Regions from separate parts of the Mesorhizobium sp. P2_A8 genome, predicted to be linked through region 1. Evidence: predicted binding sites of a transcription regulator. Region 1 holds the regulator's gene; each other region holds the start of a gene.
What was found. The regulator PhoB, encoded in region 1, activates phosphate uptake and scavenging genes when phosphate is short. The targets are predictions, from matches to a motif close to TGTCATNNANCTGTCAT.
Positions count from the first base shown of each region.

Region 1 (5,077 bases):
TCCACGGCATTCCCGGTCTTAACAGCCTGTTTGCCGGTCCGCCCTACGGCATCGGCCTGCTGACGTCGTCGCTGATCCTTGCCATCATGGTGCTGCCTTTCATCACCTCGATCACCAAGGACGTCTTCGACACGGTGCCGCCGGTGCTGAAAGAGTCCGCCTACGGCATTGGCTGCACGACCTGGGAAGTGACCCGCCGCGTGGTCATTCCCTATACAAGGATCGGCATCATGGGCGGCGTCATGCTCGGCCTCGGCCGCGCGCTCGGCGAAACCATGGCGGTGACCTTCGTCATCGGCAACGCGCACCGCATCAGTTCCTCGCTGTTCGCGCCGGCGACGACGATTTCCGCCACCATCGCCAACGAATTCACCGAAGCCGTCGGCGACCTCTACACCTCCTCTCTGGTGGCGCTCGGCCTGATCCTGTTCGTCATCACCTTCCTGATCCTCGCCATCGCACGCTACATGCTGATGCGCATTGACGCCCGCACGGGAGCCTGACCGATGTCGACAGCCACATCGCTTCACCAGAGCCGCAAGCGGAAGAATGCCGTGATGATGACGCTCTGCGTCGCCGCCGCGGGCATCGGACTTGCCTGGCTGGCGCTGATCCTCGGCGCACTGGTCTACAAGGGTACTGCCGGCCTGTCCTTCGACGTATTCACGCAGATGACGCCGCCGCCCGGCGACGCCGGCGGCCTGCTCAACGCCATCTATGGCAGCGTGGTGATGACCATCATCGCCGTCATCGTCGGCACGCCGATCGGCGTGCTGGCCGGCACCTACATGGCTGAATACGGCCGCTTCTCGAAGCTCACCACCGTGGTGCGCTTCATCAACGACATCCTGCTGTCGGCGCCATCAATCATCATCGGCCTGTTCGTCTACGAACTGATGGTCCGGCCGATGGGGCATTTCTCGGCGATTGCCGGCGCCGTCGCGCTTGCCATCCTGGTCATCCCGGTCGTCGTGCGCACCACCGAGGACATGCTCAACCTGGTGCCGAACGCGCTGCGCGAAGCCGGCACCGCGATCGGTGCGCCGCGCTGGGTGGTTATCAAGTCGGTCGCCTACCGCGCTGCCCTGTCCGGCATCGTCACCGGCATATTGCTGTCGATCGCCCGTATCTCGGGCGAGACGGCGCCGTTGCTCTTCACGGCGCTCAACAACCAGTTCTGGTCGAGCAATCTCAACGCGCCAATGGCCAGCCTGCCTGTGACCATCTTCCAGTTCGCTCTCAGCCCTTACGAGGAATGGCAGCAACTGGCCTGGACCGGCGCACTCATCATCACATTGACGGTTCTCGCGCTCAGCATCTTTGCGCGCAGCCTGACAGGACGCAGAGAGGACAAATGAGCCAGATGTTGTCTCCAGACATGACGATCGCCGCCGAGGCAACCGCCAGCAAGGCCAAGATCGAAGTCAAGAACCTCAACTTCTACTACGGCCAGAGCAAGGCGCTGAAGGACATCACGCTGTCGTTGCCCGAGCGCAGCGTCACCGCCTTCATCGGTCCTTCGGGCTGTGGGAAGTCGACGCTGCTGCGCGTCTTCAACCGCATCTACGAACTCTATCCCAAGCAGACCGCCGAGGGTCAGGTGCTGCTCGACGGCCAGAACGTTCTGGACCGCTCGCAGGACCTCAACCTTTTGCGGACCAAGATCGGCATGGTGTTTCAGAAGCCGACGCCGTTCCCGATGTCGATCTATGAAAACATCGCCTTCGGTGTCAGGCTCTATGAGAAGCTCAGCAAGTCGGAGATGGACGGCCGCGTCGAGCAGGCGCTGAAGCGTGCGGCTCTGTGGACCGAGGTCAAGGACAAGCTCAACGCCAGCGGCCTCAGCCTCTCCGGTGGCCAGCAGCAGCGGCTCTGCATCGCCCGAACCGTGGCGGTGAAGCCGGAAGTCATCCTGCTCGACGAGCCGGCCTCGGCGCTTGACCCGCTGTCGACCGCCAAGATCGAAGAACTGATCGACGAGTTGCAAGCCGACTACACGATCGTCATCGTCACCCACAACATGCAGCAGGCGGCGCGCGTGTCGAAGCAGACCGCCTTCATGTATCTGGGCGAACTGGTCGAGTTCGACCGCACCGAGAAGATCTTCACGTCGCCCCGCGAGAAGCGCACGCAGGACTACATCACCGGCCGCTTCGGCTGAGCTCAGGCATACGAGGGACAGGATCATGGGCGAACACACAGTCGCTTCTTTCGACGAGGATCTCGGACAGATCAGCAGGCTCATCAGTGACATGGGCGATCTCGCCGGCTCGATGGTCGGTGGTGCCACCAAGGCGCTGCTGAATTCCGACAACGCGCTGGCACAGCGCGTTGTTTCAGACGACGCGATCATGGACGCGCGCCAGCGCGAGCTTGATGACCGCGCCATCACGCTGATCGCCAAGCGGCAGCCGATGGCCGACGATCTGCGCCATGTCGTCGGTTCGATCCGCATGGCCGGCGATCTCGAACGCATTGGCGACCTTGCCAAGAACATCGCCAAGCGCGTCGGCACCGTCGGCCTCAGCGTCACGCCGCGCGACCTGTCGCATTCCATTGACGGAATGGCGCAGCTGGTGCTGATCCAGGTGCAGGGTGTCATCGAGGAATATGCGGCGCGCGACGCCGCGGCCCTGGCGAAACTGCGCGCAGACGACGAGCGCATCGACGTCAAATACACCTCCGTGTTCCGCGAACTCCTGACCTACATGATGGAAGACCCGCGCAACATCACCGCCTGCACGCATCTTCTGTTCTGCGCCAAGAACCTCGAGCGGATCGGCGATCACGTCACCAACATCGCGGAGAATGCGTATTATGTTCTGACCGGTACGCAGTTGCCCGCCAATCGTCCGAAGCAGGACGAGACGGCAATGTCCGCGCCGGCGGCATGACGACAGGGGTGACCAGCCGATGATCGCGCCACGCATCATGGTGGTGGAGGACGAGGAGCCGCTCGGTGTGCTGCTCCGCTACAATCTGGAGTCCGAGGGTTACCAGGTCGAGGTGGTGACGCGCGGCGACGAGGCCGAGATCCGGTTGCAGGAGAACGTCCCCGACCTTCTGGTGCTCGACTGGATGGTGCCGGCGGTTTCCGGCATCGAACTCTGCCGCCGGCTAAGGATGCGTCCTGAGACCGAGCGGCTGCCGATCATCATGCTGACCGCGCGCGGCGAGGAAAGCGATCGTGTGCGTGGCCTCTCGACCGGCGCCGACGATTATCTGGTCAAGCCGTTCTCGACCCCCGAATTCATGGCCAGGGTCAAGGCGCTGCTGCGCCGCGCCAAGCCGGAAGTGCTGTCCAGCGTGCTCAAGGTCGGCGACATCGTGCTCGATCGTGAATCGCACCGGGTCTATCGCAAGAAGAGCGAGATCCGGCTCGGACCAACCGAGTTTCGCCTGCTCGAGTTCATGATGCGTCATCCCGGTCGGGTGTTTTCGCGCAGCCAGCTGCTAGACAATGTCTGGGGCGAGACGATCTACATCGACGAGCGCACGGTGGACGTGCATGTCGGCCGGCTGCGCAAGGCGGTCAACAATGGCCGCATGCCCGACGTCATCCGTACCATTCGTGGGGCGGGATACGCGATCAGGGAAGATTGACTCCCGTCTGATTCACGCGACGTTCTTGCCGACGATGCCGGATCTTGTGTGAGTGCCAAGCGCGAAAATTTCCTGGTCGACGAAGGTCAGTGCGCGCATGGCGCAGCCTTCGCGGATCAGTGGCAGTTCGTTCGGCTCGGTGTCGAAGGAAATCGATTTCGAGTGCTGGCCGCCTGCGGTCTGGGCAATCGCCTCGCGCAATGCCGGCTCGATCAGGTCGAAGGCCGCGGCGCTGACACCGACCATGGCGACCGGCGCCGGATCGATCAGCGCGAAGAGGCTGCCGAGACCGTAGCCGAGCGCTTCGCCGGCCTTGCGATAGGCCTCGCGCTCGGGTCCATCGCTTTCGCGGGCCGCGGTCGCCAGGGCGCGCATATCGGCGTCGCTGACATCGGCGACTGGTTCTGCGTCCTCACTCATCTGCCTTGCGTTGCGCCAGATGGCGTAGTTGCCGGCATAGGCCTCGACGCAGCCGCGCCGGCCGCAGCGGCACAGCGCGCCGTTCGGCCGATGGATCATGTGGCCGAACTCGCCGCCCGAAGAATGGGTACCGGTGAACAGTTCGCCCTTCAGCACCAGGCCCATGCCGATGCCGTGCGACAAAAGGATGGCGATGAAGTCGTCGCGGTAGCGATCAGGGTCGCGCCAGCGCAGCGCCACCGCCATCATGTTGCAGTCGTTCTCCATGGTGGCGGGAATGCCGAACTCGTCCTCGAGTATGTCGGCGAAGGCGATATCGGTGTGCGGCGTGATCGGCGACCACAACATGGCGCGGGCACGCGTGTCGGTGATGCCCTGGATCGCCAGCGCGATGCGGGCGACATTGCGGACGTCGAGATCGGGGTCTTCGAGGCGTCGCCGCACGATGGCGACGCATTCGCCGACCAGCGCGTCGCGCGACATGGTCAGCGTGTCGAGCCGGCGCTGTTCCTCGGCGATCACCTGGCCGGCATAGTCGATGACGGCGACGGAGAGGAAGTTCAGCGACAGCACCACGGTCATCACTGCCGCTGCTTCCGGATTGAGGCTGAGGCCGACCTGCGGCCGGCCGCGTTTGAGCGAGCCGGCCTCGCTCGGCTTGCTCTCGGCCAAGATGCCTTCGCCGATCAGGTCGGAGGAGATCGCCGATATGGTCGAGTGGCTGAGGCCTGTGGTCGCGGCGATCTCGGTGCGTGACGGCTGTCCGGCGCGACGCACGGCCGCAATCACCATCGCCCGGTTGCGACGGCGCAGATCGTCGTGGCGGATTCCGACCGACATGTTTTTTCACATCCTCCCGGTCGCTGCAGCCTTTCGTGCCCCCCGAAGGCTGTCAGCGAAGCCTGAAGCGCGAAGCACCTCAGGCACTTGTTTCCGCGCATGTCGCCCAAAACCGCTACGCACTTTTGGGCGACATGCGCTGATCAAATTCTGGCAGAAGCCTGCCATCCTGTCATTATTTATTCCGGGGCTCGAAAAAAATTCAGAGAGACAT
Region 1 is NZ_JBFUDB010000001.1:1,119,771-1,124,847, forward strand. It holds gene pstC (phosphate ABC transporter permease subunit PstC) at 1-503, shown strand, start outside; gene pstA (phosphate ABC transporter permease PstA) at 507-1,358, shown strand; gene pstB (phosphate ABC transporter ATP-binding protein PstB) at 1,355-2,161, shown strand; gene phoU (phosphate signaling complex protein PhoU) at 2,187-2,894, shown strand; gene phoB (phosphate regulon transcriptional regulator PhoB) at 2,914-3,603, shown strand; gene AC1D10_RS05520 (ROK family protein) at 3,616-4,863, opposite strand.

Region 2 (5,077 bases), on a different contig from region 1:
TGCTGGTGCTGGACAATACCGGCTCCATGGCCGGCGCGCGCATGACGGCGCTGAGGACTGCGACGAATTCGTTGCTCAACACCCTCGAAGCGGCAAAATCGCCGACGCGCGATATCCGAGCCTCGCTGGTCCCATTCGTCACGGCCGTCAACGTCGATGGCGACGAATTCGACCCGTCCTGGATCGACATGGACGGCAAGTCTTCCACCAACGGCCTCAATTTCCCGGTCATCGACGGCAAGCGTCCCCATCATATGGCGCTTTTCAAGCAGCTCAAGGAGACCGGATGGACCGAGCCCGGATGGAACGGCACCGGATGGAAAGGCTGCGTCGAGGCGCGGCCGGGCACCTACAACATTTCCGACAGCCCACCTGACCCGGCAAAGCCCGACACGCTGTTCGTTCCGTATTTCGCGCCGGACGATCCGGAAGATGCCCAGATGCCGTCTGGCTCCTACGGCAATTCGAGCAAGTACTACAACAATTCGTATCTCGACGACGTCAGCGACAAGGTCAAGCTCGCCAAGAATAAGGACAACCTTCTCGGCATCGATCTCAGCGATCTCATCAGCGATTTGTTGACGCCCGGCAAATCCGCCAAGGAAAAGATCGCCAAATATGTTGCGCCCGCCAAGGAGCTCATCACCGAGACGGGCTCCCCCATCACCGTCGGCCCCAACCGCGCTTGCCCGACACCGGTCGTTCCCCTGACCGACGATTTCGACAAGCTGCGCAAGGCAGCAAGCCAGATGACCGAGTGGAACGGTTCGGGTACCAATGTCTCCGAAGGCCTCTCCTGGGGCATGCGGGTGCTGTCGCCCGGCGCGCCCTACACCGATGGAGTGCCGTGGAAGACGCCTGGCGTCAGCAAGATCGTGCTGTTGCTGACCGACGGGGAGAACGTCGTCTATGGCGCCAGTGAACAGCCGACGAAGTCCGACTACACATCCTATGGCTATCTGGCGGGTGGCCGTTTTGGATCGGACAACCAGACGACTGCGGCGCGCAATGTCGACGGCTGGACCAAAAGCGTTTGTACCCAATTGAAGAATGAAGGCGTGCAGATCTACACAATGGTGCTGCAATCCGACACCGCCGCCAACCGCGCGCTTTACAGTGCCTGTGCCTCGGACCCCAGCGGCTATTATGCCGTCAACGATCCAACCAAACTGCCGGACGTATTCCAGCAGATCGCCAACAAGTTCTCGAAACTGCAATTGACGAATTGAACGCGTGACCCGAGTGCGCCGGGCGGGATCCTGACGGGATCGAGTGGCTCAACTCGTGTGAGCGACGACCTTGTCGACCGTTTCGGGGAAGAAATCCGGCGCCGCGAGGCGTTTGCCGAACATCATGTCGTATTGCAACAGGCGGAAATCGCGGATCTGAGGGTCGATCTCCTTCTGCCGCGCCCAGTCGGGCGTGGCCTCGCCCGCCGGCGTCAGCAACAGGTTGCGGTCGACGACGCGGTAGCGCTCGCGCATCTCGCCCAGGAAGCCAGTGTAGTAAGGGTGGGTGATGCCGGCGGTGGTGAGGATGTGGTAGGGCAGGAACGCCGGGCTCACCGCGCCCAGGTTCTCGACCGGACCGGATCGGTTCGACCAGATGATCAGCGGCGTCTGGTGATGCTCAAGTGCGGCTTCCGGCGTCGGTTCCTTGCGCGGCGCGACATTGTCCTTCAGGAAACCAGTCTCGACATAGACCGGCCCCAGCGGAGGCAGATGATCGCCGAAGAAGGCAATCACGGTGGGACGGGAGCGTTTCTTCGCCCATTCGACAAGGCGTTCAAGGCCGCGATCGGCGTCGGCTGAGCCTTCGGCATAGCTGAGCAGCGATTCGCGCGCCCACTGGCTGATCGGTGCCTGCACCGTGTGTGTCGGATTGTAATAGCGGTTCGGCTCGTAGGGGCCGTGGTTTTGCAGGCTGACGGCAAAGAAGAACACCGGTTCGTCGCTGGCGTCGGCCTCGCTGATGATCTCGTCGGTCATCGCTGCGTCGGATGCCAGCGGACCGCGCTTTTGCATGGGCGGCAGCGTCTCTTCGGATTTGAAATCGTTGAAGCCGAAATCGGCATAGACCGCGCCGCGGTTCCAGAACCAGTTGGTGCCGGGGTGGATGGCGCGCGCCCGGTAACCCTCGCTCTTGAGGAAAGTCGCGAGCGAAGGCGTCGGTGTGCGCACATATTGCTGATAGGGAATGCTGCCGGCCGGCAGGAATGCGTTGAAGAAACCGGTCAGCGCCTCAAACTCGATGTTGGCGGTCATGCCGCCGAATTCGGGCGAGAACATCGAGCCGGAGCGCAGCGCCCGCACATTGGGGATCGGGTCGGGGGTGATGGTGACGCCGGGCAGCTTGGTCGGATCCCAGAAGGATTCGCTCATGACGATGATGATGTCGGGCTTCTCGGCCGGCACCGAGGCGGTCACATCGCTTCGGTCGATCGCCGCGACTGCCTTGTCGGAATAGCCCGGCGGCGCCGAGACATGCGCCATCGGCACGTTGAGGGCAAAGGCCAGGGCAAAGCCGTTGGAGGCATAGTTTTCCTTCTGGTCCCACATGATCGGGATGATCTGCAGCCGGTCCCTGGTCCAGGAGAAGGTGGCGTAATCCATGATCGAAACGAAGAAGGCGAGCAGCGGCACAGCCAGCGTCAACCGCGCAAGGCGACCCTTGCGGCTGAGCGCCGGAACCTTGCGGCGCCACAGCCGCCAGCCATAGACGAGCAGCGACAGGCCGGCGACGATGCCTACCACCATGGCGAGCGCGGTCATCGGCCGGTCGCGCACCAGAAGAGGCAGCAGCGCGAAGATCTGGCGGGCATAGAGGAAATCGGTGGGATAGAGCGGATCGCCGAGATAGTGTGACTTCTGGTGGCCGACGAAGGCAAGGGAAAGGGTCAGCGGTGCGACGATCATCAGGCTCTGGTGGCTGCGGCCGAGCACGGCATCGAGGCCGATCAGGATCAGCGCAAACACGACGATGGTGGTCCAGCCCGGCTTGAGCGGCTGCAGGAAGAAGGAGACTGTGCCGGCAAAGTCGCCACGCACAATCAATTCGATGGCAAACACCAGGACGGCCGCGATTGCCAGGCTGATCAGTCCATAGCGCACAACCGGCCATGTCCTGCCCGGCAGGTAGCCGGTGGACGGATCGTCTTCAAGGAACTGTGGCGCCGCCTTGGCGGCGCGTTTCGAACTCTTTGTCACCTTAACTTCCCCACCCAGCGACAAACACGTCACTCGATTGTCATATTATTGTCACCGAAAGCTAGCGCCTGTGGCGGAAATAAGAAGAGCCAGCAAACGATTCGTGAGCGGTTTTCATCAGGAGTGATCGCCAGGAAGCCTTTTGGAGCAGGCATTCGGACGGCGATGATGCCGCCCGGCGGGGTCGAACTGGGCTTGACTTGGCGGCCTGCCTTGCGTCACAGGCAAGAAAAACCCGTCTATCAGGCAAGCAAAACCAGCCCTTGGGAGCCCTCGCATGGCCGTTGCACTCACTTTCCCCGGACAAGGCAGCCAGGCTGTTGGCATGGGCAAGGATCTCGCCGAAGCGTTTCCCGAAGCGCGCAGGGTCTTCCAGGAAGTTGACGACGCGCTCGGCGAGAACCTGTCGAAGCTGATCTGGGAAGGGCCGGAGGAGACGTTGACGCTGACCGCCAATGCGCAGCCTGCCCTGATGGCGGTGTCGCTGGCCGCGATCAGGGCGCTGGAATCGCGCGGCTTCTCGCTGAAGGGCAAGGTTGCCTATGTTGCCGGCCATTCGCTGGGCGAGTATTCGGCGCTCGCGGCCGCCGGCTTCGTTTCGGTTGCCGATGCCGCCCGGCTGCTGCGCATCCGGGGCAATGCCATGCAGGCGGCGGTGCCGGCCGGCGAGGGCGCCATGGCGGCGATCATCGGACTGGACCAGGCTGACGTCGAGGCCGCCTGCGCCGAGGCGGCCCAAGGGGCTGGCAACGGCTCTGTCTGCCAGATCGCCAACGACAATGGCGGCGGCCAACTGGTGATTTCCGGCGCCAAGGCAGCGGTCGAACTGGCGGCAAGGCTCTGCACGGACAAGGGCGCCAAGCGCGCGCTGATGCTGCAGGTCTCTGCGCCTTTCCATTCGGCGCTGATGGCGCCGGCCGCGAACGTCATGCGGGAAGCCCTGGCTGGCGTGGCCAAGAATGTGCCGGTCGTCCCAGTCGTCTCCAACGTGTCGGTGACGACCTCGATCGACCCCGACGAGATTGCGCGGCGTCTGGTTGAACAGATTACTGGCCGCGTGCGCTGGCGCGAGACGGTGGAATGGTTCGGCGCAAACGGCATCACCACGCTTTACGAGATTGGCGCCGGAAAGGTGCTTTCAGGCCTGGCGCGGCGCATCAACCGCGAGATCGCCACCGCGTCGGTCGGCTCCGCGGCAGAGGTCGAGGCGGCGCTGGCGACGAATGCTTAATAGGATGCGATTTGACCCCATCCGTGCGAAGGGTGTTCTCTTCTCAATCAGGAGACAAAAATGTTCGAATTGACTGGCCGCAAGGCACTCGTCACCGGCGCGTCGGGAGGCATCGGCGAGGCCATCGCCAGGGTGCTGCATGCGCAAGGCGCCATCGTCGGCCTGCATGGCACCCGCGTCGAGAAGTTGGAGACGCTGGCTGCCGAGCTTGGCGACCGGGTCAAGCTGTTCCCGGCCAACCTCTCGAACCGCGACGAGGTCAAGGCGCTCGGCCAGAAGGCGGAGGCCGATCTGGAAGGTGTCGACATCCTGGTCAACAACGCTGGCATCACCAAGGATGGCCTGTTCGTGCGCATGTCTGACGCCGACTGGGACACCGTGCTCGAGGTCAATCTGACCGCCGTGTTCAGGCTGACGCGGGAACTCACCCATCCAATGATGCGCCGCCGCCACGGCCGCATCATCAACATCACCTCGGTGGTCGGCGTCACCGGCAATCCCGGCCAGACCAACTACTGCGCCTCCAAGGCCGGCATGATCGGTTTTTCCAAGTCGCTGGCGCAGGAGATCGCCACCCGCAACATCACCGTCAACTGCGTCGCTCCGGGCTTCATCGAATCGGCGATGACCGGCAAGCTCA
Region 2 is NZ_JBFUDB010000008.1:260,112-265,188, forward strand. It holds gene AC1D10_RS24045 (pilus assembly protein TadG-related protein) at 1-1,229, shown strand, start outside; gene AC1D10_RS24050 (LTA synthase family protein) at 1,278-3,230, opposite strand; gene fabD (ACP S-malonyltransferase) at 3,484-4,437, shown strand; gene fabG (3-oxoacyl-[acyl-carrier-protein] reductase) at 4,498-5,077, shown strand, end outside.
Region 2: the regulator PhoB is predicted to act here: its motif matches at 3,245-3,261, upstream of AC1D10_RS24050 (LTA synthase family protein).

Region 3 (5,077 bases), on a different contig from region 1:
GGACCGTGATCTCACGGCGGCCGACGGACTCTATCCTTGCCCGACGGATGCCCATTCGCTCCGCTTTGTCGAGAGCCCGGTCTTCCGTGCAGCCTCGCCACTGACGGCGGTCGTGGCGCTCTCGGCGATCGTCACGGCGGATGTCTTCGCAATCGTTGTAGTTGGGATCGCAATCTTCCAGGAGTTTCAGCCGCGGGCCGTGTTTGCCCAGTTCCAGCTGCAGACTGTCCGCCTGTGACGGAAAGGCCACCAATGTGACGGCACCGAGGCCGACAAGCGCCGACAGCAATGAGGTGATCGAAACCTTGCGCATTAAGTCCTCCATGTGAACCACACCGCATCTGTCATTAGATGGTTCGGTTCTGTCAGGCTATTGCCGATAGAGGTTTGCTGACAAGATTGGTCGTTGGGTTACTGTCGGCGCCAGCCGGCGTCACCGTCCTCCGCGCCGTCGAGGCGGTCGAGCAGCTCCCTGAACCGGTCGGGAATGTCGGCCTCGGTGCGGAAGGCCGGCAAGGTGCGCAGAAAGCGCGTCACCGTCTCGGCGCCGAACTGCCTCCTGACCTCGGCGGCCAGCCCTTCTCCCTTTTCGCGTTTGTTGCGGGTCATCATCTTAAATCCTGTGTCGGCTTCGAAACTCCTCCAGCAAGGGAATGGTTCCCGCATCACGTGTTTGTGGCAAGCAAAGCCGGCGGTTAGGGTAAAATTTGAATTAAAATCGAAGGACCTTGCCATAACTAGTCCTGCCCCGGCCGAGAGCCTCCACTATCGCTTACCCCTTGATTTTTGGCCGCCAAACCTCGATATCGGGCTCAAAATCCACATCATTCGAGATTGACGGGAAACGGCGATGAGCGACCAGGCAAAAGACGAACGCGCGCCCGATGAAGCCGAGGCAACCGAGGCCAATGCCGAGCGCACGGAAGGCAGCATCGATGGCGACTATGAAGCCCTTGTGCGGCTGCTGAAGGAAAATGAAGAACTGAAAGACCGCGCGCTGCGCGTTGCGGCCGAGATGGAAAACCTGCGCCGCCGCACCGCGCGCGACGTGCACGACGCGCGCACTTACGCGGTGGCGAATTTCGCGCGCGACATGCTGTCGGTGTCAGACAATCTGCGCCGCGCGCTTGACGCCATCCCGGCCGAGGCCAAGGCATCGGGCGATGCCGGCTTCAAGGCGCTGATCGAAGGCGTCGACCTCACCGAGCGCGCCATGCTGTCGGCGCTTGAGCGGCACGGGGTCAAGAAGCTCACGCCGGAAGGCGAGAAGTTCGATCCAAATTTCCACCAGGCGATGTTTGAGGTGCCCAATCCGGATGTCCCGGCCAACACCGTGGTCCAGGTCGTGCAACCGGGCTATTCGATCGGTGAGCGGGTGCTGCGCCCGGCCATGGTCGGCGTCGCCAAGGGCGGTCCCAAGCTTGCCGCCGGCGAAACGCCGGTCGAGCCGGGGCCTGTCAATGAGCAGGCCGAGAAGGATGCCTGAACGGACAAGCGAATAGCGAATAGCGAGTAGCAATAAGGAAATACGCAATAGCAGCTTCGTGCTATTGCCTACTCGCTACTCACTCTTTTCATCGTTCGCTTCATGAACCCGATCGCGCTTCTCGACTATGCCGGTGTCGCCGTCTTTGCCGCGACCGGGGCGCTTGCCGCTTCACGCAAGCAGCTCGACATTATCGGTTTCCTGTTCCTGGCCAGCGTCACCGGCATCGGTGGCGGCACATTTCGCGACCTGATCCTCAACGTGCCGGTGTTCTGGGTGGGAAACCGCGACTATGTGCTGATCTGCGCGGTGGTGGCCGTTGTGGTGTTCTTCACCGCGCACCGCGTCGAATCTCGCTACAAGCTGCTGCTCTGGCTCGACGCCATCGGGCTTGCCGCGTTTTCCGTGATGGGCGCGGCCAAGGGACTTGCCATCACCGGCTCGCCGGCGGTGTCGGTGATCACCGGCATGCTGACCGCCACATTCGGCGGTATCCTGCGTGATCTTCTGGCCGGGGAGCCTTCGGTGCTGCTGAAGCCGGAAATCTATGTCACGGCCGCCCTCGTGGGTGCCGCCATCTTCACAGCAGGCGATGTCGCCGGCTTGCCACAGATTGTTTCAGGATGGGCCGGCTTCGCCGCGGCATTCGCCGTGCGCGGAGGCGCGCTTCGTTTCGGCTGGGCGTTTCCCCCCTACAAGAGCCGGCCCGGCCGGCGGCCGGAAGACATCCCGTGAAAAGTAGGAAATAGCGAGTAGCGGATAGTGGCTGTTGCCGCGCAACTCCCGCCACTACTTCCTATTAGCTATTAGCTATTAGCTATTAGCTATTCGCTATTCACGCCGCGAAACGCTGGGCTTCCCCGCCATAGTAGTTGACGTAGCGGGCGCCGATTTCCTTTACCGGCATCACGACGAACACGTCGACCGTCGAGAATTCGCGGTCGATGACGCAGCCATCGCCGATGCGGGCGCCGACGCGCAGGTAGCCCTTGACCAGCGGCGGCATCGCCGCGATCGCAGCCTTGGCGTTGACCGCCTCGATCGGCATCAAATCCATCGAACAGTAGCGTCCGGACACCGCGCGCACGTCCCAGGCGGAATTCGTCCGGCAGTGGTGGGCGAGATAGGTGAGCGCCTCGGCATGCGCCGCCGGCACGGTGCCGTGGAAGGAAGCGCAGCCGGTCATGACACCGATTTCATAGTGGTTGATGTAGGCCCAAATACCTTGCCACAGCGCCTCGATGGTGCGCTTCGAGCGGTATTCCGGCAAAACGCAAGAGCGGCCGAGTTCCAGAAAACGCTGGCCGGGGTGACGGGCGATGAGCTTGGTCAGCTCGAATTCGCCTTCTGAGTAGAACCCGCCAGCGGCGGCCGCGATTTCTTGCCGCAGCAGGCGATAGGTGCCGACGATGCGGCGATGTTCGGGGCCGGAGAGCGAGGTATCGAAGACAAGCAGATGGTCGCAGAGCGGATCGAACCGGTCGGCGTCGCGGCGATCCTGCGCCTTGAACAAATCTTTCCTGGCGCCAAGTTCATCGTAAAACACCCGGTAGCGGACTTCCTGTGCGGCCGCGATCTCGGCCTCGTTGCGGGCGAGCCGCACTTCGAGGTTACCGATTCGGGCGAGTGCTGCGCCCTTTATGACGGAATCGACGTTACGCCCGGCAAGCAAGGCGCTGCTGGCGTTCGGCCGAGTGTCACATTCCGGCATAACTGTATGCACGAGTGATTCTCCTTCGAGCCATCCCTCTTGGCACGGGGATACGGTGTAGGTGCAACAGGATTGTGACAGTACCGTGATACGACGTCGTGGGCAATACTTCGTCGGCTGGCGAATACGGTCAACCGGCTACGTTGCGGGAGGAAACGGACCGGCGCAGAGGAAGGAAAGCGGCTCAGGCCGCGACCTGTCCCTCGACGGCATTGACCAGCGCGTCAGGGTCGAGTGGCTTGGTGACGAAGCCGCTGGCGCCATGAGCCAGCACCGCATGGCGGGTCTTTTCCTGGCTGTCGGCCGACAGCACCATGATCGGCACAGGCGGCACGGCGGTTTCCTCCTCGTGGCGGCGGATGGCGGCGATCGCGTCCAGCCCGTCCATGACCGGCATGTGCAGATCCATCAGAACCACGTCGAAGCGGTTCTTGTGTCCGGCACCGGTGACAGCCTCGACGGCGGCCTTGCCGTTGCCGACCACTTTGACGCGGTGCCCGGCCTTCAGCAGCGTGGCGCGGGCAAGCATGGCGTTGATGTCATTGTCCTCGGCGATCAGCACCGACAGTCCCCGCTGGCGGCTGCCGATGGCACGAAGTGCGGGGGCGCCACCCTTTTCCGGCTGCGGCTGGGCTAGGGTGGGAGCATGGCTGCTCAACAGCACACGCAGAAGCGTTCCGCCCCGTACCGGCCTGGCAAGGAAGGTTGCGTAGCCGCTGGCGCGGAACTCGCCGAGCATGCCGCGGTCGGTCGGAGCGATCAGCGTGATGGCCTCGCAGTCGGCGAAACCGCTCTGGCGCAGGCGCTTGAGCAACCTTCCGTCGCTCTCTTCCATGGCCGCGTCGACCAGGAGCACATCGCAGCCGTCGGCGAAGGGCGCCGCCTGCGCGACGGTGGTGGCGATGCCGACCGCGCCGCCATTGGCGCGGATGGTGCGGGCGATGGCATCGGCCTCGACGGCGTTTTTCGACAGGATCACCGCGTGTTTGCCCGAGAGCGCGTTTTGTCGGCTCTGCGGTGCTTCGGTGGCCGATATTGCCGGGATCTCGAAGACGAATTCGGATCCCTGGCCGAGCCGGCTGGATACTGAAATCGTGCCGCCCATGGCCGCCACCAGGCGTTTGGAGATTGCAAGGCCAAGGCCCGCCCCGCCATGCGTGCGCGTCGACGTGCCGTCGGCCTGTTCGAACTCTTCGAAAATGCGCTCCAGGTCCTCGTCACGCAGACCCGGACCGGTATCGGCGATGGTGAAGCAGATGCGATCGGTGGTTTCGGTGCGTGCGCGTGCGATGCTCACCAAAACGCCGCCGCTGTCGGTGAACTTGATGGCATTGCCGATGAGGTTGAGCAGCACCTGCCTGACCTTGCCCGGATCGGCAGTGATCAATTGCGGCACGTCGGGCTCGACGTGGCAGCCGAGCCCGATATCCTTGGCGAAGGCGCGGGCGGCGAGCAGTTCGATGATGTTGTCGGCGATCTCGCGCACCGACATCGGCTGCGGCTCCGGGTCGAAGCGTCCAGCCTCGATCTTGGAGTAGTCCAGCAGATCCTCGATCAGGGCGAGCAACGCGCTGGCCGAGGTCGAGACGGCGCCGACATAGGTCTGCTGTTCCGGTGACAGGCTGGTGTCGGCCAGCAATCTGGCCATGCCCATGATGCCGTTCATGGGCGTGCGAATTTCATGGCTGACGGTGGCAAGGAAGCGCGATTTGGCCTGGCTGGCATATTCGGCCCGCTCGCGAGCGGTGATCAGTGAGGATTCGGCTCTTTTGCGGGCGGTGATGTCGCGGGCGATGGCGCGATGCGAAGCGGCGCCGCTGTCCTTGTCGCGCACCGACAGTTCAATCCATGAGAACCAGCGCGGACCGCTCGGCGTACGG
Region 3 is NZ_JBFUDB010000010.1:323,354-328,430, reverse strand. It holds gene AC1D10_RS28830 (hypothetical protein) at 1-313, opposite strand, end outside; gene AC1D10_RS28825 (hypothetical protein) at 412-612, opposite strand; gene grpE (nucleotide exchange factor GrpE) at 851-1,486, shown strand; gene AC1D10_RS28815 (trimeric intracellular cation channel family protein) at 1,589-2,221, shown strand; gene olsB (l-ornithine N(alpha)-acyltransferase) at 2,322-3,197, opposite strand; gene AC1D10_RS28805 (PAS domain-containing hybrid sensor histidine kinase/response regulator) at 3,382-5,077, opposite strand, start outside.
Region 3: the regulator PhoB is predicted to act here: its motif matches at 3,261-3,277, upstream of olsB (l-ornithine N(alpha)-acyltransferase).

Region 4 (5,077 bases), 290 kb from region 1:
TCATTGCCGTGCCGTCGCCGAAGCTGACGCTGCGCTACGAGAACGTCACCGAATACACCCAGCTGCCCGACATCACGCGCCAGCAGGTGCAGCACTTCTTCGAGCACTACAAGGATCTCGAGCCCGGCAAATGGGTCAAGATCGAAGGCTGGCACGATTCCAAATATGCCAAGAAGATGATCGTCGACGCGATCGAGCGGGCCAAGGCGAGCAAGTAGCCCGACTGGTCAGTTATCGACGCGGCCGAAAGCCGGCACATTGCCGATGACGGTGTGCTTGTCCTTGCCGCAGGCGAACATACGGGCTTTCTCGTCGGCGAGTTTGCGCGCCTGATCGTTGGCGGCGGGATTGCCGGTGGCGAGCACCAGGCCGACCGTGCAGCCGTCGCGGGCCTCCATCTGGCCGACCTTGGCGACGAGCAGCACCTCGGTAGGCTTGTTCTGGTCCTCGGGATTGCTGATCGAGCGGCGGTGGATGGCGGCAAACGGCACAGCCTTGTCGCCGTTGGTCTCGATGCGCCACTCGACCTTGGCTCCGGAGGAATTGAAGCCGGAAAAACTCTCCCAGACCGATGTCATGTCGCCGCCCGGCGGAAACCCATAGAAAAGCGATTCACGGGCGTCGTCATAGGCGACCAGCACGGGATAGCCGCGATAGCCGGAACAGGCGAGATCGGCCCAGTCGCCGTCGCCTTCCTCGGCCTGCGCGTAGGTCACGCAGTCCTTCTTCCAGTCGAGATCGGTGTAGGCGCTCGCAATGCCGTCGGCATGAGCCGCCTGACACAGGCCGGCGAGGGCAAGCGGGATCAGAATGGCACGCATGGCGGACGATCTCCGTTGCAAGCCAACGCAGCGTAGCGCCAAACGCTATTTCTTCAAGCTCGCTTCGATCAGCAGGTCGGCGTTGCGGGCGACCGACTGCGCCGGGCCGCCGAGCCCGAACAACTGGCCGCTGATATAGGCGCCTTCGATCAGGAGCAGCAGGCCGTCGCCCAGCGTGTCAGGGTCTTGCGCTCCCATCACAACCGCCATGGCGCGCAGCCGTCGGCGCAGCTCCTGCTTGTTGGCCTCGCTGACCACACGGGCCGGATGGCCGTGTTCGGGATATTCGACCGCCGCATTGGTCATGCCGCAGCCGCGATATTCCGCCATCTGCGTGCGTTTGCCGATGCGGGTCAGGAAAGCCTTGATCTGGGCGCGCGGGTCGCCGGGATGAGCGGCGACCGCCTCATCGAAACGCTCCCAGTATTCCTGGTCGTATTGCCTGAGATAGGAGGCCGCCAGCTCATCCTTGGACGGAAAGCTGCGATAGAGGCTGGGCTTGGTGACGCCCGCGCGCCGGACGATCTCGTCGACGCCGATCGCCCGGATGCCGCGCCGGTAGAACAGGTCGTAGGCGACATCGAGGATCTTCTTGGCGGCTTTCGGCGGCGCCGATGCATGACCGTCGCTGATGGTCAGTTCAATATTTTTGTCCGTTGGCATCATGGAACTCGATTGACGTGTTACCGATCGGTACGTATTGATGTTCACACCCCTGCAACGTACCGGTCAGTAACATGATAGCTCAATCCCGTCCCTTTGGCCAGCGCTACGCCTTTGTCGTGGTCGGCGTCATCTTTCTTTGTTTGCTGGTCGCGGCCGGCTTGCGCTCGGCGCCTGCCGTCATGATGCTGCCGCTGGAGAACAGTTTCGGCTGGCGGCGCGACATCATCTCGCTGGCCGCCGGCGTCGGCATCCTGCTCTACGGCCTCACCGGTCCATTTGCCGCAGCCCTGATGGAGCGCATCGGGTTGCGCCGCACGTTGCTTGCCTCGCTGGTGGTGATGTCGGGCTCGACCGCGCTCAGCCTCTTGATGACCAAGCCCTGGCATCTGTTCATCACGTGGGGCGTGTTCTCGGGCATTGGTTCCGGCGCCGTCGCCAGCGTGCTTGGGGCCACTATCGTCAATCGATGGTTCAAGACCAATCGCGGTCTTGTCATGGGGTTGATGTCAGCCTCCAGTGCCTCAGGCATGCTGGTGTTCCTGCCGCTGATCGCCGCGCTGGCGCAGTCGGGTGGCTGGCAGCCGGTCGCCATCGCGGTTGCGATCGCCACAGCGGCGCTGATACCGCTGGTCTGGCTGCTGGTACCGGAGCGGCCGGCTTCGATCGGCATGGTGCGCTATGGCGCCGAGGCCGACGACAAGCCGCCGACGCCGCCAGCATCGCAAGGCAATTTCCTCGCGCATACGTTCTCGACGCTGCGCCGCGCCGCCGGCACACGGGTGTTCTGGTACCTGTTCGCCACCTTCTTCGTCTGCGGCTTCACCACCAACGGACTGGTCGGCACGCATCTGATCGCGTTTTGCGGCGACATGGGCATCGGCGAGGTGCAGGCGGCCGGCCTGCTGTCGATGATGGGCATTTTCGACCTGATCGGCACAACGCTGTCGGGCTGGCTCACCGACCGTTTCGATCCGCGCAAGCTGCTCGGCGTCTATTATGGCATCCGTGGCCTGTCGCTGATCTACCTGCCCTATTCCGGCTTCTCGGCGACCAGCCTGATCATCTTCGCCGTGCTCTACGGCCTCGACTGGATCGCGACCGTGCCGCCGACGCTGAGGCTCGCCAACGAGGCGTTCGGCGACCGTAGCGGGCCGATCGTGTTCGGCTGGATCGTCGCCGGCCACCAGATCGGTGCGGCCACCGCGGCTGCCTTCGGCGGCACGATGCGCGAGCTGCAGGGCAATTATGAGCTGGCCTTCCTGATCGCCGGCATGACGGCGATCGCCGCTGCCTGTATCTCACTGCTGATCAACACCAGCCGCCCGGCGTTCGATCCGGAACCGCAAGCGGCGTAGGTGCTATCGGTCAAGCTGCCGATCTCCCCCACGTGGGGGGATCGGAGCTTCGCCGTCCGGGCGAGCCACCACGCGCTGTTGATCGTCAGAAAACCTTCATGATTTCGAGATGCGCCTGAAACATTGACGCTGGACTTTGGTGGCAATTTTCAAGCCATCCAGGAGACAGCCATGAACAAGCTCTCGATGACCCGTCGCGCTTTCGTCACCTCCGCCAGCGCCGTTGGCCTGGTCGGTGCTTCCAGCCTGGCGCTGCCTTACTATTCGCGCGCCAACCAGCGCCCGGGCTTTACCCATGGCGTCCAGTCAGGCGATGTCGATGCCACCAGCGGCATGGTGTGGACGCGTACCGATCGCCCATCGCGCGTCATGTTCGAAGTGTCATCGACCGAAAGTTTCACCGATGCCGTCCGCCTGGCGCCGCTCGATACCTCGCCGGCCAGCGACTATACGGCCAAGCGGCTGCTCACCGACCTCGCTTCCGACCAGGACATCTTCTACCGCATGACGGCCGCCGATCTTGCCGATATCAACGCCCTCTCCGAACCGATCACCGGCCGTTTCCGCACCGCGCCCGCCTCCAGGCGCGACATCAAGTTCGCATGGTCGGGCGATACCGCCGGCCAGGGCTGGGGCATCGACGAGACCGGCATGAAGACCTACGCCACGATCGGCAAGCACACGCCCGATTTCTTTCTGCACTCGGGCGACACCATCTATGCCGACGGCGCCATGAAGGACGAGGTCGACCTGCCCGGCGGTGGCAAGTGGAAGAACGTCGTGCTGATCGATGGCAAGCGCAAGGTCGCCGAGACGCTGGACGAATACCGGGACCAGTGGAAATACAACATGATGGACAGGAACGTGCTCGGCCTGAGCGCCATCTGCCCGACCTTCTACCAGTGGGACGACCACGAGGTGCTCAACAACTGGTCGGACTCGAAGGATCTCAGCGCCGACTCCCGCTACACCGAGAAATCCATCCATGTGCTGGCGGCACGTGCGGCGCGCGCCTTCCATGAAATGACGACGATCCGCTACGAACCGTCCGAGCCCGGCCGCGTCTATCGCAAGATTGCTTACGGGCCGCTGCTCGACGTGTTCTTCCTCGACATGCGGTCCTATCGCGGCCCCAACGGTCCGGACATGCAGACCGAGATGACGCCGCAATCGCGGATGCTGGGCGAACAGCAGACGAAGTGGCTGAAGCGCGAACTGGCAAACTCGAAGGCAACCTGGAAAATCATCGCCGCCGACATGCCGCTCGGCCTCGTCGTCTGGGACGATGCCACCAAGAAGGCCGGCGCGGAAGCGGTCAGCAACGGCGACAACGGCCCGGCCAAGGGGCGCGAACTGGAGATCGCCGACCTGCTGCGCTTCATCAAGAACGCCGGCATCAGCAACACTGTCTGGCTGACCGCCGACGTGCATTACACCGCCGCGCATTACTACAATCCCGACAAGGCGCAGTTCCAGGATTTCAATCCGTTCTGGGAGTTCGTCTCGGGTCCGATCCATGCCGGCACGTTCGGTCCGAACGATTTCGACATGACCTTCGGTCCGGAGCTGAAGTTCATCAAGGCGCCGACCGCCGAGCAAGGCCAGAACCTGCCGCCGTCGGCCGGCCTGCAATTCTTCGGGCTGGTCGATATCAACGGCGCCAGCGAGCAGATGACGGTGCGGCTGATGGATCGCGACGACAATGAACTCTACAAGGTCACGCTCGACCCTGTGCGGTCTGCCTAAGCCGACCTTCGTCATCTCTGCAATGACGACCGCTGCCGGCGGTCGTCAATCAGGGTAGCAAACCATCGGGATGTTGGGCCAGACGGCGCTGTCGCAGTTGGCGGCGTCCTGCCTCTGCTTGAAGGAGGCGCTGACCGGCCCGGTCACCATCGGGTCGACGCCGTCGGGGGCGTCGGCGAAAACCTGCTCGGCAGACGGCGCATCGGACGGCAAGGCAGGCCGTGCCTCTTTCAGCGCCGCAGCCGACTGCGCGGCGTTGACCGCCAGCAGGACGGCAAAGGCAGCGGACGCGATGAGCGGCCAAAATCGGTTGAGTTTATCGGTCATGACGTTCGAACTGTCCGGGACCCGAAAGGTTCCCGCCTTGGTTAACAAAATCATCTCACACGCAGATGCTTAAGATTTGATGAGTATTTGGTGTCGCGCCGCCTCTTTCGCAACTGCGAAAAACCCTGTATGAGCCGCGCAACCGAAAGAGGCAGCGCCTTT
Region 4 is NZ_JBFUDB010000001.1:826,511-831,587, forward strand. It holds gene ppa (inorganic diphosphatase) at 1-218, shown strand, start outside; gene AC1D10_RS04080 (hypothetical protein) at 228-821, opposite strand; gene AC1D10_RS04085 (TetR/AcrR family transcriptional regulator) at 867-1,484, opposite strand; gene AC1D10_RS04090 (MFS transporter) at 1,559-2,842, shown strand; gene AC1D10_RS04095 (alkaline phosphatase D family protein) at 3,014-4,588, shown strand; gene AC1D10_RS04100 (hypothetical protein) at 4,634-4,915, opposite strand.
Region 4: the regulator PhoB is predicted to act here: its motif matches at 2,926-2,942, upstream of AC1D10_RS04095 (alkaline phosphatase D family protein).